2 regions of the Paenibacillus sp. 05T425 genome follow, and region 2 is predicted to be linked to the other one. Evidence: predicted binding sites of a transcription regulator. Region 2 holds the regulator's gene; the other holds the start of a gene.

Region 1 (9,594 bases), on a different contig from region 2:
TACTGCCATCGATACAGCAAGGATCGCGTTAGCGCCAAGCTTCGCTTTGTTAGGCGTACCGTCAAGTTGGATCATTTTGCGGTCGATTGCTACTTGATCAAGAGCGTCAAGACCGATTACTTCAGGAGCGATGATTGTGTTCACGTTCTCAACGGCTTTCAGAACGCCTTTGCCGAGGAAACGGGATTTGTCGCCGTCGCGAAGCTCAACAGCTTCGTAAGCGCCAGTCGATGCGCCGGATGGCACGATCGCGCGGCCTTTGCCGCCGGACTCAAGGGATACTTCTACTTCAACAGTTGGGTTGCCGCGGGAGTCAAGAACTTCGCGTGCGTATACGTCAACGATAATAGACATGGATAAAACACTCCTTTTTATTTGTTAAATTTGATTGCTACCAAGCATTACTTGTTGATTAAAGTCGAGCCCGTCATCTCAGCAGGCTGATTAAGCTCGATCAGATCAAGGAACGTCGGCGCGATGTCGGCTAGAATACCGCCATCACGAAGCGTTGCGCCCGCTTTCGTTACGATCAATGGAACTGGATTCGTCGTATGCGCCGTAAACGGACGGCCATTCTCGTCGAATACCATATCCGCATTGCCGTGGTCAGCCGTAATAATGCATACGCCGCCTTGCGCCAGCACAGCTTCTACGACTTTGCCCAGACATTCATCCGTCGCTTCAACCGCTTTGATCGTCGGCTCCAGCATGCCGGAGTGACCGACCATGTCGGGATTCGCGAAGTTCAGAATAATCGCATCGTGTTTACCGGATTCGATCTCGCGAACAGTTGATTCCGCAAGCTCGTAGGCGCTCATCTCGGGCTGCAGGTCATAAGTTGCGACCTTCGGCGAGTTGATCAGCACGCGTGTCTCGCCCGGAAGCTCCGCATCGCGTCCGCCGCTAAAGAAGAACGTGACATGCGGATATTTCTCGGTTTCAGCCGTACGAAGCTGCTTCTTGTTGTTCTGCGCGAGCACTTCGCCAAGCGTGTTGTCGAGGTTCTTCGGTGAATACGCAACGTAGCCGCCTACGGTTTCACTGAACAGCGTCAAGCAGACGAAGTAAAGGTTAACCGGGTGGCTCTCGCCGCGCTCAAAGCCGCGGAAGTCCTCGTTCGTAAATACTTGCGACAATTGAATCGCGCGGTCAGGACGGAAATTGAAGAATATGACAGCATCCTCGGACTCCACTAAACCGACCGGCTTATTGTCTTCGCCTACGATAACCGTTGGCATAACGAATTCATCATAAACCGATTTCTCATACGATTCAACTACCGCTTTGATCGGATCGGTATATTGAGGTCCGTCGCCGTATACCATAGCGCGGTAAGACTTCTCCGTACGCTCCCAGCGCTTGTCGCGGTCCATCGCGTAATAACGGCCTTGTACCGTCGCGATGCGTCCTACGCCAACCTCTTCGATCTTCGCTTGCAGGCGCTCCAGGTAACCCTTCGCGCTGTCCGGCGATACATCGCGTCCGTCGAGGAAAGCATGGATGTATACGTCTTCGAGTTCTTCCTTCTTCGCCAGCTCCAGCAGGGCGAACAAGTGCTCAATGTGGCTATGAACGCCGCCATCAGAGAGCAGACCGTAGAGATGAAGCTTCTTGCTGTTTTTCTTCACATGGTTCACAGCGCCGAGAATCGTTTCGTTCTCGAAAAATTCGCGGTCACGAATCGACTTGCTGATCCGCGTCAAATCCTGGTACACGATACGTCCGGCGCCGATGTTCAAGTGACCAACCTCGGAGTTGCCCATTTGACCTTCCGGCAAGCCTACCGCTTCACCGGAAGCCGTCAGCGTCGTGTGCGGATAAGTAGACCAGTAACGATCGTAGTTCGGCTTATTCGCTTGCGCAACCGCATTGCCGGTTACGTCGTCGCGAAGGCCGAAGCCGTCAAGAATAATTAGTGCTACAGGTTTCGGAGCAGCCATCTTACTTGGCCCCCTCGACCAAAGCGATATAAGAAGCAGGCTCAAGGCTTGCGCCGCCGACAAGTGCGCCGTCGATGTCCGCTTGGCCCATGTATTCCGCTACATTGTTCGGCTTCACGCTGCCGCCGTATTGGATGCGAACCGCATCAGCTGTCGCTTGGTCATACAGACCGGCAACTACGCCGCGGATATATCCGATAACGTCTTGCGCATCTTCGGAAGTCGACGATTTGCCTGTTCCGATTGCCCAGATTGGCTCGTAAGCGATAACGACTTCAGCCGCTTGCGCAGCCGACAGCCCTTGGAATGCCGCTTCGGTTTGCACTTTGCATACGTCTTTCGTTTGTCCAGCTTCACGCTCTTCAAGCTTCTCGCCTACGCAGACGATCGGCAGCAAGCCGTTCTTGAAGGAAGCATGAACTTTCTTGTTCACGATCTCATCCGATTCCGCGAAGTAAGCGCGGCGCTCGGAGTGGCCGATAATAACGTATTTCACGCCAAGATCCTTCAGCATAACGCCGCTGATCTCGCCTGTGAAAGCGCCATTGTCTTCGAAGTGAACGTTTTGCGCGCCGATTGCGATCGACGTGCCTTTCGCTGCTTCAACAAGGGCAGGAAGCGTCGTGAATGGTGCACAGATTACGCTCTCCACGCCGTCTACTTCTGCTTTGCCTTTAATTTCGGAGAAAAAGGATACCGCTTCGGAAACGGTCTTGAACATTTTCCAGTTGCCCGCAATAATCGGTTTTCTGCTCATGCTAGTCCCTCCTAATGGGTTTATTCTTATTTATCGTTAAGAGCTACAACGCCTGGGAGTACTTTGCCTTCCATGAACTCAAGGGAAGCGCCGCCGCCCGTCGAGATGAAGTCCATTTTGTCAGCCAGGTGGAATTTCTCAGCCGCTGCAGCCGAGTCGCCGCCGCCGATAACCGTGTAGCCGGACGTTTCCGCACATGCGCGAGCTACTGCTTGCGTGCCGTGGGAGAAAGGCTCGATTTCGAATACGCCCATCGGTCCGTTCCAAACAACGAGCTTGGAGTTTTTGATAACGTCCGCATACAGCTCGCGAGTCTTAGGTCCGATGTCGATGCCTTCCCATTCAGCAGGAATGCCGTCAACGTCAACGATTTTTGTGTTCGCGTTTGCGCTGAAGTCGTCTGTTACTACGATATCAACAGGGATCAGGAAGTTTTTGCCGAGTTTTTTCGCTTTTTCGATGAACTCAAGCGCTAGATCAAGCTTGCTGTTGTCCACGAGCGATTTGCCGATTTCATGGCCTTGCGCCTTGAAGAATGTATAGGACAAGCCGCCGCCGATGATGATGTTGTCGGCAATTTCAAGCATTTTGTCGATAACCGCGATTTTGTCTTTTACTTTCGAACCGCCTACGATTGCTGTGAAAGGACGCTCAGGGTTGTTCAGCGCTTTGCCTAGAACTTCAAGCTCTCTCTCCATCAGAAGACCGGATACAGCCGGCAGCAAGTGTGCAATGCCTTCTGTCGAAGCATGCGCGCGGTGAGCTGCGCCGAATGCGTCGTTAACGAACAAGTCAGCAAGCTTAGCGAAAGCTTTTGCCAGTTCCGGATCGTTTTGCTCTTCGCCTTCATAGAAGCGAACGTTCTCAAGGAGCAATACGTCGCCGTTGTTTAAAGCCGCTACTTGCGCTTCTACGGCTTCGCCGATTGCTTCGTTAGCTTTTGTCACCGGTTTGCCTAGAAGCTCAGCCAGACGCGCTGCGGAAGCCGTATGACGAAGCTCTTCTACAACTTGACCGTTCGGACGGCCAAGGTGGGACGCAAGAATAACTTTAGCGCCTTTATCGATCAGGAAGTTAATCGTTGGAAGCGTCTCGCGGATCCGTTTGTCATCCGTAATTTTTCCGTTCTCGAGCGGCACGTTGAAATCAACGCGTACAAATACTCGTTTGCCTGCCAGTTCAGCTACGTCGCGTACACTTTTCTTGTTCATCGATAGAACCCTCCTAAAATTTCTGTGGAATGCAATGGGCAAAAATAGCATCGGAAGCATCGGCTTGAGTTAAGTATGAAAAAAAGAAAAGAGCGTTCCTTCGTCAAGAAGAAACGCCCTTAAGGTCCAAGTCCCCAAAAGGGCGCGAACTTAAGAGCCGAAGCGCCCAGCAGTGCAGGGAGCCTCGGCCCGTTCGCCTTCTTTCCTTACAGACCTTTGCTTGCGATATAAGCAGCAAGATCAACTACGCGGTTCGAGTAACCCCACTCGTTGTCGTACCAGGAAATAACTTTAACCATGTTGCCTTCAACAACCATTGTCGACAGACCGTCGATTGTGGAGGAAGCAGGGTCGCTATTGTAGTCGCTCGATACAAGCGGCAATTCGTTGTAGTTCAAAATGCCTTTCAAAGCGCCTTCGGAAGCATCTTTAAGTGCTGCGTTAACTTCTTCAACCGTAACGTTAACTTTCAGTTCAGCAACAAGGTCAGTTACCGAAACGTTAGGTGTAGGTACGCGCATAGCCATACCGTTCAATTTGCCTTTGAGCTCAGGCAATACAAGGGAAACAGCTTTTGCAGCGCCAGTCGACGAAGGAATGATGTTTTCTGCAGCAGCGCGAGCACGGCGCAGGTCTTTGTGTGGAACGTCAAGCACGGATTGATCGTTTGTGTACGAGTGAATTGTAGTCATCATACCTTTAACGATACCGAATTTGTCGTTCAATACTTTTGCGAATGGAGCAAGACAGTTCGTTGTGCAAGAAGCGTTGGAGATAATAGTGTGCGCGGAAGCATCGTATTTATCTTCGTTAACGCCCATAACAACTGTGATGTCTTCGTTAGTAGCTGGAGCGGAGATGATAACTTTTTTAGCGCCGCCTTGAAGGTGAAGCTCAGCTTTTTCTTTAGCTGTGAAGATACCAGTCGATTCAACTACGATTTCAGCGCCTACGGAAGCCCAAGGAAGGTCAGCCGGGTTACGCTCAGCGAATACTTTGATTTCAACGCCGTTTACGATCAAAGCGCCTTCTTTAGCTTCTACTGTTGCGTCAAGAGTGCCGTGAGTCGTGTCATATTTAAGAAGGTGAGCCAGCGTGTTCGTGTCTGTAAGATCGTTTACCGCTACGATTTGTACATCAGGGTTGTTCAGTGCTGCGCGGAATACGTTACGGCCGATACGTCCAAAACCATTAATACCTACTTTAACCATTGTTAATTCCTCCTAAGCATTTTTGGGATAAGGCAATTTATTTCAAGACGTTTCGCCTGCAGCAGGTTGCCCTGTTCGGCAATAACGTCATGACCACATCTTTAATGTCCTTCTTGCTCGATTATAGCTACGATCTCTAGCGCGGCTACTTCGTCCGTCACCAGCACATCGTTATGACCGAACCGCATGACGGCTGCGATCGCCTCGCCTTTACTCTTGCCTCCTGCGACACCTATAACAACTTCAGTCTTTACAATATCCTCGAGCCGTAATCCTACCGTCTGCATTTTGTGCACCACAGCGCCATTTCGGTCAAAATAAAACCCGAACGACTCCGCCAGCGCGCCTTCTGCAGCCATCGCATTCACGACGTCCTGCTCCAGCCGTCTTCGTCTAGCCATTACCATCGCATCCCCGATCCCGTGGACGACGATTCTAGCGCTTCGAATGACATCGACAATCTCGCGAATGTTAGGCTCCTGCATGATCGATGAGAATGCTTCCTCGCCCAAATGATCCGGAACATGAAGCAAGCGGTATTGCGCGCCTGTGCGCTTCGCCATCGTCGAAGCAATCGTATTCGCCTGATAGTCGAGGCTCTCGCCAAGTCCGCCCCTTGCAGGCACGAACCAATTGGTCTTGAGCGCGGTAGAGGTTGATAAATGATTCGCAACTTGGGCAATCGTTGTTCCGCCTGTTACAGCGACGACATCATTGGGCTGCATTACCTTGCGAAGCACTTGTGCGCTTGCACGGCCAAGCTCCCGCTTCGTCTGTGCCGAGCTCTCGGAATCCCCGGCTACAACAACAACTTGCGATAAGCCAAAGCGAGTGCGGATTCGATCTTCAAGCTCCGATAGACCGAACATCGTCTTATAGACCGGTTCCAGCCGCTCCAGAAGCTCTCTGCCTGCATCCGTAATTCGAATGCCGCTCGAATGAACATCGAGCAAGCCTTGCGCCTTCAGAAACTCAATCTCCGTTCGCAGCACGCGCTCCGTAAGCGATAACGCCGTGGCAAGCGTGCGGCGTCCGATAAGCTCTGTCAGCATGACCTGGTGCAGAATCGAATACCTCTTTCTCATTACATCTAGAAGATCAGGCACAAGCTGCTGCTGCAGTTCAATGATCTGACGCATCTTATCCTTCACTCCACCCGTTATATGAGACTATAGCTCCATTGACCGGGACGCGAAACGTCCCTCTATAACATTTGTAGTCCCACCTCCTATATTATCGGAAATTGTTGCTCGCCGCAAGAGCATGAAATCGAATGAAAGCGATTACTGTCACGATTTTCACAAATTTAATTTACGGAAGCCGCTTGCTTTCTAATCGCTATTATCATATAATCACCCTTGCTACTGTTTTTTGCGCCCGTGGTCCAATGGATATGACGTAGGCCTCCGGAGCCTGAGATCTAGGTTCGATTCCTAGCGGGCGCGCCACTTACTTTTTTCTAATGCAACTACATAACGCATACCTATTAAGGCCATCCCGAATGTTGTTTCGGAATGGCCTTTTTTAATCCTCCTGCAGTGACGTTGCAACGGCATTTCGGGATACTAAATTCACTTACTCCTCCTAAAGTCGCTCAATAACGGTATTTAGGGAAACTAAAATGGCTCTTTAGGCTTCACTTGGCGTTCATCGGCCATTTAGTTCGACGGAATGCCATTAGCGCATGATATTTTTAAACTGCATCTATTTAGTTTGACGAAATCGAACTATTTACGGAGGGCCTCTCTCCCAAGCTTCAATCTACTTTTACACCTGCTCTAATTTTCCCCGCACTTATCCCCGCTTAGTCTCCATTCATCCGATGTCCCACTTCGACAAAGCCCGATACAGCGGCCACTTATTGCTTGTCCAATCATTTGTCAGATAATTTGTCTGACTATCTTTGACTTTTGAGTTTCCATCCGTTATTATGAAAATACGATTTAACCATTTCGTTCAGTTTGAAGGAGGGGGCTTACGTTGGATATGAATTTCGTTCCTATGGTTATTGAGCAAAGCAATCGCGGAGAGCGTGCGTATGATATTTACTCTCGCTTGTTGAAGGATCGCATTATTTTTCTTGGATCGGGTGTAAACGACGTGGTGGCTAATTCCATCATTGCGCAAATGCTGTTCCTTGCGGCGGATGATCCCGAGAAGGACATTTCTCTTTACATTAACAGCCCAGGCGGCTCCATTACAGCCGGTATGGCGATCTATGATACGATGCAATACATTAAGCCAGACGTATCGACCATCTGTGTCGGTATGGCCGCTTCAATGGGCGCGTTCCTGCTGACGGCAGGCGCGAAAGGCAAGCGTTACGCGCTTCCGAACAGCGAAGTTATGATTCACCAGCCGCTAGGCGGCGCAGAAGGACAAGCGAGCGACATCGAGATTCGCGCGCGCCGCATCATTAAGATGCGCGACCATCTCAATGGCATTCTTGCAGAGCGCAGCGGTCAACCGCTTAGCCGCATCGAGCAAGATACGGATCGCGACTACTTCATGAGCGCAGCGGAAGCGAAAGAATACGGCCTTGTTGACAAAGTAATCGAGAAAATTGGATAAGTAGTAAAAAGGCGGTACAAGGGTTTCATGCCCTCGTATCGCCTTTTTTCTGGTTGCTGTATAGTCACTATAATGGATTTCTGCATTATAGCAAGTCTCTTTGAAGCCTACTGAAGCGCTATAGTGGATTTTCGCAGTAACTTCACTCTAGAACGGCCTGCAGGCGCTTACCCTGAGGAAAGTTAATGCAGATATCCAACATAGATTCAAATCCATCTTCAAACCGGCAAAAGTTATTGCAATTATCCATTATAGCTAATCCTACCTGTCACCTTATTAATACTTTTACCCACCTGCACCTGCCATCTGCCATGCATGCAACCAGCGAACCATCCATCCGCCGCCTCATTCACTGTTACTCCAACCTGTTCTCTTATTCGCTATCCACAAATTGTGGCTATTAAATTGTTTATCCACAACTTTATTCACATTCTATACACAGTTATCCACAATTGGTCTAATAACTTGTCAATAACTCGCAGAAACGCAAAAAAGCCTACACCGATCCACTGATCGAGTGAGGCTTTTTTCATCGGTAACCAATGAATTATTGATTCTCAAGTTCCTCTTTGCTAACAAGAGCGACTAAAGCGTTTACAGCCTGTTCCGCGTCCGAACCTTCCGCACTTATGGATACTTCAGTGCCGGAGCTGATCGCTAGACTCATAATGCCCATGATCGATTTCGCATTAACTTTTTTGTCGTCTTTCTCTACAAATACCTCGGAGGAAAATTTGTTCGCTTCTTGTACGAATAACGCTGCAGGTCTTGCATGAAGCCCCGTCTTCAGACGAACGACAACCGGAAGCCTTGTCATGGAAACCATACCCCCTATATTATACTCATTCATAAGCGTCAAACGACCCGGCCAGCAACAGCTGTGCGGACCCGGTGACGTCTAGCGCAGAAATATAAGCTTGTATAAGATTTAGACTTATACTTCTTATCTTTGGTGACAAGTTCATTTTGCATTATTATAACATTATACCAGCGGTTGCACTAGGTGAAAAGCTAACTACCTCGTATTTTTTCCGCAAGTTCGTCGATTTTGCGCAATCGATGGTTAACGCCCGACTTACTTACCTTGCCTCTTAGCATTTCGCCGACCTCGGTCAGATTCATATCGGGATGCTGCAGCCTGATCTCGGCAACTTCTTTCAGCTTCTCAGGAAGACTGTCAAGGCCGACCTCCTTCTGCAGCAGCTTAATATTATCGATCTGGCGTACGGCCGCTCCAATTGTCTTATTCAGATTCGCCGTCTCGCAATTGACGATCCGATTGACGGAATTGCGCATGTCGCGCATAATTCGCACGTCCTCGAATTTGAACAATGCCTGGTGCGCGCCGACGATATTAAGAAGCTCGATGATTTTCTCGCCTTCCTTGATGTATAGAATGAAACCTTTCTTCCGTTCAATACATCTGGCATTCAAGTCGAACTTATTCGCAAGCTCCACAAGCGCATCGCAATGCTCCTCGTACATCGACGCTATTTCCAAATGATACGAAGAACCTTCGGGATTGTTGACCGAGCCTCCAGCCAGGAAAGCGCCGCGCAGATAAGACCGCTTGCAGCATGGCTTACGAATAATCTCCTTATCGATGCCGTTAGAAAACATGAAACCCTCTGACACGATTCCGAGTTCACTTAGTATTTCCTGTACTCCCGAAGGAATCCGAACGATATACACATTATTTTTCTTCAAGCGCATCTTCTTGCGCACGAGCAGCTCAACATGCATGTCGTAATGCTTCTTAAGCAAGGAATAGATTCTTCTGGCGATGGCCGCATTTTCAGTCGAGATGTCGAGGACAACCTTGCGGCTGGATACGCTGACAGAGCCGTTCATCCGTAATAGCGCAGACAGCTCTGCACGCTCACAGCAGCTATCGGCTTCAATAA
Region 2 (9,594 bases):
TCTGAATCGAATCGATGACTAAAAAGTCCGGCTGCAGTGAATCAATCGCATCGTTAATGTGCTCCATATTGGTCTCGCACAATACATAAAGCGTTTCCGTCAAAGCGCCGAGCCGATCCGCCCGCAGCCGTGTTTGGCGTACCGATTCCTCGCCTGAGATATAGAGCACCTTCAGCCCTTTGACAGCCAAAGCATGAGAGGTCTGCAGCAGCAGCGTCGATTTCCCGATGCCGGGATCGCCGCCGACCAGTATGAGCGACCCTGGAACGACGCCGCCTCCAAGCACACGGTTAAGCTCCAGCATCTTTGTTTCAATACGAGGCTCCTGCCCATTTTCTATATGTATGATCGATTGCGGCTTTTCTTTCGTATGAAGCGACGACAATCCGACACCTTGCGTCTTAACAACCGTTTCTTTCTCCTCCACCATGGAATTCCATGCGTGACAGCCTGGGCATTTGCCGAGCCATTTGGCGGATTCTGTACCGCATTCGGTACAGACGAACTTTGTTTTTATTTTAGCCATTCTGTACTCCTTAAGCTGTTAGTTAAGCGCTTATGCGCCAACATATAAAGTTTACCATTTTATCCCGCCACTATAAACCCACATACTATACGAAAAAAATTGTGCACAGGATGCGAAAAGTTATTCCGCTCGCGCAGCTTTAGTGTTATTATTTTCAACTTGGCAACAATCCACACCTGATTAGATGAGAACCTGCCGAATAATCCACATGTGAATAATTCTAAAGCGATGGCAACATCCACATATGCACATGATAGGCTCTGAATAATGAAGCAAGGTTCATGAAATATGCGAATTATCCACATTCAACTTAGACGGGCACCCCGTAGGCCGCATCGATTACTTTTTTCAATGAGGATGAGGCGGAATGATAACTGGAGTATATATCCTATATATCGGACTTATCCACATTATTATGAACAGCTTGTGCACAGTATTTTGTGGATAACGTTGTGAAAATCGAAGAAAAAACAACAAAAAAGCTCTTATCCAATGGTGGATAAGAGCTTTGGGACACACGAGACGAAGCATTTAAGAATGGCGCGACAAGAGGACTCTATGCGTCGATAGTTGCGAACCGAGCATTATATTTTCAAATATTCTCGGAGATCCGTCGGCGGCAGCTCCTGCTGCTTGTTCAGGCTTGCGCTTGTGGGCGTGGGCGAGGCGGAAGGAATCGCTGTTCACCCAAGCGTCGAAGTGCTCCTTCTGCTCCCAGGTCGTGCTTACCTTCAATTCGTCATGCCCCTCGATATGCTCGGCCATCAGCACTTCCATCCGGACGAAGCCCGGTGACAGATCGATGCCTATCGATTGATGAAACCGCTGCGCAACCGATTCTCCGTGCCCTTTTTTCACCTTTATCGTATTCGTAACGACGATCATGTCCGTGCCTCCTCTAGTTTGTTGTTTCATTATATGGCAGCGTAAATCCGCTTCGTTATCTGCAAGTAACCTTATCCATCTATTATACGATAATGATTCTCATTGTCAACAAATTGCGAAATTCATTCTCCGACTGCTTCAACTTACGAATGAACTGCGGATTAGGGTAACTTAACCATATCCGATTCCAATTTTTCCATGCGTGAACCTTTTGGCGCCTCCATTTATCTAATCAATAGAATTTAAACGAAAGGAGTAAGCCAACTATGATTCTGCAGGATGATATCCTTCGCGCTGCGCGAGGCCATCACGACGCCTTTGTCCGCATTATTAAAGCGTGCGAGCCGTCGATGTACCGTCTGGCCAAATCGTATCTGAAGAGCGATTCGGAAATAGCGGATGCGTTGCAAGAAACGATTTTGAAAGCTTTTCAGTCCATTAACACTCTGCGCGAGCCCCAATATTTTAAAACCTGGCTGCTGCGTATCTTGATTAATGAATGCAATCGAATGCTGAAGCATCGCAGTCAAGTCATACCGATTGCCGACATGTCCGACCGCGGCTCTTACAGTCACGACCCTCAACATAACGGGCTTAACGAAGCCGTACAAGCACTGGAGGAAGAGCTCCGAATTGTCGTTACTCTATTTTATTTGGAGGATCTGCCGCTTAAAGAAATAGCATCATTGCTCGATTTGCCAGAAGGCACCATCAAATCCCGTTTATTTCGCGCTCGGGAGAAGCTTTCTCGTTACTTAAGACAAGAGAGGAGCATGACCAATGAATGATCATGAGCTTGATTTTGAATTAAATCGATTATTGAAAGAGTCTACTCAAGCAGTTCCGGAAGTTGTTAGCTCGCGTGTGGATCAAACTTTATTATCGTTGAAAAAACGGAAGCGCGTTCCCCGAAAAACAGCCATTGGCGTTACGGCAGCCGCTGCCTCCTTAGCGCTGCTTGTCGGTTCTTCCTTCGTCTCTCCGACTATCGCCAAAGCATTAACGAATACGCCGCTCATAGGGTCGGTTTTTGAGATGATCGGCGATGCCGGGTTACAGCTATCCGGACAGAAAGGTTTAGCGACAAAGCTGAATCAAGCAGCAGAAGATCAAGGGATTCGTATGACGGTTACCGAGGTGTTATACGACGGCATTCGGTTAGCGATCGGGTACACGGTTGAGGCAGACCATTTTGTATCGTCTCTCGATGCGGATATGCTCATTAACGGCGAACCGATAGAAACGCTGCTCGGCAGCGGCGGCTCTTCACAAATAGGAGATAATCAATACACAGGATACATGGATTATGAAGCGGACGGCACTCTTCCCGATCAATTCGAGCTTACGTTGAAGCTGAATAGCATCCAGCATTATTCGAACGAAACAGGTTGGCAGACGACGAAGGGCTCTTGGAAATTCCGTCTCCCTGTCAGCAAGCTTACTGAGGGCATATCGGTACGCTCATTTGAAGAATCGCCTCCGAGTGCGACATCGGGAGAGACCACGTTATCGGTCAAAAAAGTGACAATGACGCCTGCCGTTACGGCAATTAACGTGGAGTTGGATGAGAAACGTACCGTAGAGGAACTAGGCTTCTTCATCTACGACGATAAAGGGCAGCAGCTTCAATCTTTCGGCTACAGAGGTGATAACCTCCACTCCGATGAACAAGATCGATACAAGTCGGAGTATCGGATCCGCTTTGCCCCCATCGAAGCGATACCGGACTATTTCATTATTCAGCCTTATAATCTGGATACTTCCGGAAAATCGTTGGAACGCAGTGAAATCGCATTCGATCCGCGGCAACAACTGCCTATTACCCTCTCGCAAGGGGAGATCGGCTCGATTTCCGTTACGGATGCCGAGTTTTTGCCTGACAAAACGATCTTGCACTACACGGTAGAAGGATCAGATCCGTTCTCTCAAGCAAACAGCTTCTGGCTGGAAGACGCGAACAATCAACCGATAACCCAGCTTGGAGGGACAAGGCTCGCAGACCGCAGCACCTATTCGTTTACGCAAGAGTATGCGCCGCTGTCGCTGGACGATATGAACGGCAAATCACTTTATCTCGCTGGTTGGAAACTGCCCCTCCCCGACATTCGTGAAGATCTAGCTATTAAGATTCCGTTAAAATAACGCTTCATCCACAGCATTCCCGATTGTGTATAAGTTCGATTCGGTTTTCTCACTGCGAGATATCCACATGTGGATGAAGGTTTGCTAGGAATGTGGATATAAAAAAGAGGATGAAGCTGGAGATAGGATGCCGAAATCCCGCATGAATTACAAAATAAAAAGAGGTTGAGGGCCTAGGCCCTCAACCTCTTCGCGCTTTATTTCGTAGCCGGCTCTTCGGGAGCAGGAGCTGCGGCTGCTTTCGTTACAGTCAGCGCGCCGTCCTTCTCGTCGATCGTGAACGAATCGCCCTTTTGAATATTGCCCATGAGCAGATCCTCGGAGAGACGGTCCTCGATATGCTTCTGAATCGCACGGCGCAGCGGACGCGCACCGTATTGCGGATCATAGCCTTCCTTCGCAAGGAATGCTTTCGCGGCGTCGGTCAAGACGAAGTCGACCTCTTGCTCGCGCAGACGCTTGCGAAGCTCGTCGGACATGAGCGTTACGATCTGAGCGATATGCTCCTCGCCCAGCGAGTGGAACACGATGCTCTCGTCGATCCGGTTCAAGAACTCCGGACGGAAGCTTTTCTTAAGCTCAGCCATTACTTTGTCTTTCATCAGCGAGAAGTCTCTGCCCGCATCCTGCACGGCCGTGAAGCCAAGCGAGGAATTGCGTTTGATTTGGTCAGCGCCGACATTGGACGTCATAATAATGAGCGTATTGCGGAAGTCAACGACGCGGCCCTTGGAGTCGGTCAGACGACCATCCTCAAGCACTTGAAGCAGGATGTTGAATACTTCCGGATGTGCTTTCTCGATCTCGTCAAGCAAGACAACCGAATACGGCTTGCGGCGAACCTTCTCTGTGAGCTGACCGCCCTCTTCGTAGCCGACATATCCTGGAGGCGCTCCGACGAGTCTTGAAGTCGAATGCTTCTCCATGTATTCCGACATATCGATGCGGATAACCGCATTCTCGTCGCCGAACATCGCTTCTGCAAGCGCGCGCGCCAGCTCCGTCTTACCTACCCCAGTAGGTCCTAGGAAGATGAACGAGCCGATCGGACGTTTCGGATCCTTCAGACCTGCGCGAGCACGACGGATCGCGCGGGATACCGACTTAACGGCTTCCTCTTGACCGATAACACGGTCATGAAGGATCGATTCCATTTTCAGCAGACGCTCGGTCTCTTCTTCAGCCAGCTTGTTGACCGGAATGCCGGTCCAGCTTGCTACGATCTGAGCGATATCTTCCGGCGTTACCTCGGAATCGGTGCGGCCTTGTTTTTCTTTCCATTGGTTCTTCGTTACGTCGAGCTCTTCGCGAATCTTCTGTTCCGTATCGCGAAGCGCTGCCGCTTTCTCGAACTCTTGGCTTTGAACGGCTGCATCCTTCTCCTTGCGGATATCTTCAAGACGGTTCTCAAGCTGCTTCAAATTCGGCGGTACCGTATAAGAGTTCAGCCTTACTTTGGAGCTTGCTTCGTCAATAAGGTCAATGGCTTTGTCCGGCAGGAACCGGTCCGTAATATAGCGGTCCGACAACTTAACCGCCTGAACGATCGCATCGTCCGTAATTTTCACGCGGTGATGCGCTTCGTAACGATCACGCAGTCCGTGAAGAATTTGAATCGCCTCTTCCGGCGACGGTTGATCGACTGTAATCGGTTGGAAGCGGCGTTCTAGCGCTGCATCCTTCTCGATGTACTTGCGATACTCATCCAGCGTCGTAGCCCCGATGCACTGCAGCTCGCCGCGCGCAAGCGCCGGCTTCAGGATGTTGGAGGCGTCAATCGCGCCTTCCGCGCCGCCTGCGCCGATCAGCGTGTGCAGCTCATCGATGAACAGGATGATATTTCCGGCTTGGCGAATTTCGTCCATGATCTTTTTCAAGCGATCCTCGAACTCGCCGCGATATTTCGTTCCAGCAACAACGGAGCCCATATCAAGCGTCATAACGCGCTTGTCGCGCAGCGTTTCCGGAATTTCATTCGCGATGATCTTCTGAGCAAGCCCTTCGGCAATCGCCGTCTTACCAACACCCGGCTCACCGATGAGGACCGGATTATTTTTCGTACGGCGGCTTAACACTTGAATGACGCGCTCGATTTCTTTGCTTCGTCCGATAACCGGATCAAGGTTGCCTTCCTTCGCATAGGCCGTAAGGTCTCTAGCAAGACCGTCAAGCGTCGGCGTGCTTACGTTAGCAGGCGAGCCGTGGTTGCTCGATACCGCTTCGCTGCTGCCAAGCAACTGCAGCACTTGTTGACGCGCTTTGTTCAGGCTAATGCCCAGATTATTAAGCACGCGAGCCGCTACGCCTTCCCCTTCACGAATGAGACCGAGCAGGATATGCTCCGTACCCACGTACGTGTGGCCAAGCTTTCTCGCTTCGTCCATCGACAATTCGATCACTTTCTTAGCACGCGGCGTATAAGCAATATTATTAGGCTGCTCTTGGCCGCGTCCGATCAATGCTTCTACTTCGTCTTGAATTTTCTCAAGTCCAAGTCCCAGCCCGATCAGCGCCTTAGCCGCAATGCCTTCCCCTTCGCGGATAAGACCGAGTAAAATATGCTCCGTGCCGATATTGTTATGTCCAAGCCGCACTGCTTCCTCTTGCGCCAATGCGAGCACCTTCTGCGCTCGTTCCGTAAACCGTCCAAACATCATATCCACGCACCCCCATGCTCGGTTTCCCCACGCAATTGCTTGCGTATGAGTTCTGCTCTCCTATAGTCCCTCTGCTCCGGATTCATCTTCTCATTGAAAGTCTGTTGAAGGAATCCAGGCTGAGTCATAACCAATAATTCATTCAATACTTGCGGCGTAACGCTCGGCAATAATCCGAGATCCGCGCCAAGCCTCACATCCGACAGCCGCTGCGCCGCTTCCTTGGAATCMATAATCGCAGCGTGGGACAAGATGCCGTAAGAACGGCTTACTCGATCCTGGATGCGAAGTTTTGATTCCTCGAGAAGCCGCCTGCGCGCCGCCTTCTCATGCTCGATGATCTGCTTGGCTACGCCATGCAAGTTATCAATAATCTCGCTCTCTGATTGTCCGAGCGTAATTTGGTTCGAGATTTGAAACAAATTACCGAGCGCTTCACTGCCCTCGCCGTACAATCCTCTAACGGCCAAGCCGACCTGCGTTACCGCTGATAAAATACGGTTAATCTGCTGAGTCAGCACCAGCGCCGGCAAATGCATCATGACCGACGCCCGTATGCCCGTTCCGACATTCGTCGGACAAGACGTTAAGTAACCGCGTTTCTCATCGAAGGCGTAATCCGCCTCCGCTTCAAAAATATCGTCAATTCCGCTGGCCAATGCCCATGCCTCCTGAATTTGGAAACCTGGATATAAACATTGAATGCGCAAATGATCTTCTTCGTTAATCATTATGCTGACTGATTCATCATGATTGAGCAAAACAGCCCCGCCTCGCGACTCATTGGCCAAATTCGGGCTAATGAGATGCTTCTCCACAAGTACCCGCTTATCGAGCTCGCTAAGATCGGATAACAATACCGTCTCGAATTGCCCGATATCGCTTAACTTGCCGGATTCGCCTACCTCGGTGAGCTGCTCCATCACTTCCTTCGATTGCTGGTTCGTGGCCAGCATCGGGAACGGATGATGTCGCAAGTTGCGAGCGACTCGGACTCTGCTGCTGATGACGACCTCGGTTTCGGGTCCTCCGCTCTTCATCCAATCGCTTAATGCATCTTGTGTGAATCGATGCTTCGTCAAGAGAGCTTTCCTCCTTCCATGCCAGCTTACAGCGTACGTACAGCGTCTATAGATCCGCTATCTTGCGTTCCAGCTCGCGGATCCGGTCACGCAGCTTCGCTGCGCTTTCGAACTCCTCTTGCTCAATCTGCGCTTGCAGATCGCGCCGAAGCTGTTCGATCTCCCGCTTGCACTGAATTTGACCACCTGAACGCTTCGGAATTTTCCCCATATGAACCGTACTGCCATGAACCCGCTTCAGCAATGGATCAAGCTTATCGGCGAACTGCTGGTAGCAGGCGCTGCAGCCGAATCTTCCGATCTTACTGAACTGCGTATACGTAAGACCGCATTCCTCACATCGAATCGCATGCTGCTGATTTGCGAAGTTGTGACCGCCAGTCGATTCGAAGTCAAGAAGGCCTGACAGCAGGCTATGAATCGAGAAGCTATTCGGTGAGCCCGGTATGCCTTCGCCCTTCTCTCTCGCACAGCTTTCACAAATGTGAAACTCCGTCTTCTCGCCATTGATGATTTTTGTAAAATGAAGTGTAGCCGGCCTCTTACCGCATTCCTGGCAAATCAAGCCTGATCCCTCCTCCCGGTACGCGCTACTTGACTAATAATGAAATGAGCATCGACTTCAGCAGCCTTGCCCGGATTTCATCCCTCTGCGGCAGTTTGAGTGCGATGGTTTCCCTTTGCACCGCTGCCCGGAGTATATTAGCTTCGCGCCTCGTCACCAGTCTTGCTTCCTCAAGCTGATAAATAATGCCTTCTGCCGCACTCTGATCGACACAGTCGCCAATCGTTTGTTCGAAATGGAGCTGAATCGAATTAAGTGCCGGAAGATCAACCCGTTGGATTCGGATATAGCCTCCGCCTCCGCGCTTGCTTTCAACCATGTATCCTTTCTCCAGCGTGAACCGGGTACTAATCACATAGTTGATCTGCGACGGTACGCAAGAAAACTTGTCAGCGAGGTCATTTCGTTGAATCTCGACAGCGCCGCCGGCGCTATCGTCCAGCATATGCTTCAAATACTGTTCGATGAGATCGGAAATATTTCTCAAAATACCAACCTCCCTAACGCATGGCCAAAGGAGCTTGTCAGAGCCGCCGTAACGGCTTATTGACTTTGACTTTCTTTGACTTTAACTTCATTATACTCAAAATATTCCTCGGGTCAAGTCACAAAGTTTAAATTTTCTGACGATTCGATTTCACCTTAGATTCGGTCCTATATTTCAACGAAAAACCGAAGCGCACCGCTAGTATCTAGCTTGGTGCGCTCCGGCATTATTTATACCTATTCAGGGCGACCCGACCCACAATCAAAGCTTATTCAACTGGCAATCTCACCGTAAATGCCGTTCCTTCCCCCGCGCTGCTCTCCACAGCGATCGTTCCGCCATGCAGAATCACAATGCGCTGCACAATGGATAGGCCTAGTCCAGTACTGCCCGACTTCCGCTCCCTCGCTTTGTCTCCCCGGTAGAAACGGTCATAAATATACGGCAATTGCTCCTCCGGTATGCCGTCGCCCGTATCGGCTATATGGATGACGCAACCGCCATCCTCGACAAAAGCCTGAATTTGAATGGAGCGACCCGCCGGAATATATTTGACCGCATTGGAGAGCAGGTTCGACCATACTTGCATAAGCAGCACTTCGTCTCCGTATACGTACAGGCCAGAGGACACCAGCAGCCGCACCGCGATTTCCTTCTCCGCCAACTGCCACTCCAGCAATTGAAGCGTCTGCCGCAGCTGAGGCTTTAGCGGGAACCTTCCCTTCTCCGTTGTCTGCTCGGAATGGTCCAGCGTTGAGAGCAGCAGGAGCTGCCTGCTTAATGTTGCAAGATGCCGCGTCTCTTGTCCGATAATAGCGGCATGCCCCCGAACGCTGGCAGGCTCCATCTCTTCGCTGAGCAATGAATCGGCATAACCTTGAATGGAAGCGAGCGGCGAATGGATTTCATGCGAGACGTTCGCGACAAACTCCTTCGTGCGAAGGTCGGCGCGTTCCAGCTCCAGACTCATGATTTGAAAATGGTTCGCCAATTCCCCGATCTCGTCCTTCCGCTTGGTTGGCAAGCGGAGCTTATATTGCCCTTGCGCGAGCCGTTTCGTCGCTTCCTTGAGCTGTACGATCGGCTGCACCAGGTAACGTGTGCTAACCATGAAGTAGGGCACGCTGAACACGACTGTCAGCACGAACATAAAGAGAAAGAACGTGCGAAGCTCGTCAAATTGTACGTTGCTGTCGTGGCGCAGGAAAAGAGCGTATCTCTCAGCTCCCGCCGATACGTGTACGCCCACC

The links. Region 2 encodes CtsR, which represses protease genes until heat stress. Its sites were predicted from a motif close to ATGGTCAATAAAGGTCAAACA; they were not measured.
Region 1: clpP (ATP-dependent Clp endopeptidase proteolytic subunit ClpP) is a predicted target of CtsR. The motif match lies at 7,010-7,030, and genes of this name have one in related genera.

What each region holds. Positions count from the first base shown of each region.
Region 1 is NZ_JBFTLA010000016.1:85,156-94,749, forward strand. It holds gene eno (phosphopyruvate hydratase) at 1-354, opposite strand, end outside; gene gpmI (2,3-bisphosphoglycerate-independent phosphoglycerate mutase) at 402-1,940, opposite strand; gene tpiA (triose-phosphate isomerase) at 1,942-2,697, opposite strand; gene AC1DF0_RS27560 (phosphoglycerate kinase) at 2,724-3,908, opposite strand; gene gap (type I glyceraldehyde-3-phosphate dehydrogenase) at 4,115-5,119, opposite strand; gene AC1DF0_RS27570 (sugar-binding transcriptional regulator) at 5,221-6,258, opposite strand; tRNA gene AC1DF0_RS27575 (tRNA-Arg) at 6,493-6,567, shown strand; gene clpP (ATP-dependent Clp endopeptidase proteolytic subunit ClpP) at 7,106-7,690, shown strand; gene AC1DF0_RS27585 (HPr family phosphocarrier protein) at 8,238-8,507, opposite strand; gene whiA (DNA-binding protein WhiA) at 8,702-9,594, opposite strand, start outside.
Region 2 is NZ_JBFTLA010000018.1:58,030-67,623, forward strand. It holds gene radA (DNA repair protein RadA) at 1-526, opposite strand, end outside; gene AC1DF0_RS28660 (antibiotic biosynthesis monooxygenase) at 1,058-1,411, opposite strand; gene AC1DF0_RS28665 (sigma-70 family RNA polymerase sigma factor) at 1,678-2,199, shown strand; gene AC1DF0_RS28670 (DUF4179 domain-containing protein) at 2,192-3,553, shown strand; gene clpC (ATP-dependent protease ATP-binding subunit ClpC) at 3,751-6,210, opposite strand; gene AC1DF0_RS28680 (protein arginine kinase) at 6,207-7,292, opposite strand; gene AC1DF0_RS28685 (UvrB/UvrC motif-containing protein) at 7,339-7,857, opposite strand; gene AC1DF0_RS28690 (CtsR family transcriptional regulator) at 7,883-8,344, opposite strand; gene AC1DF0_RS28695 (sensor histidine kinase) at 8,613-9,594, opposite strand, start outside.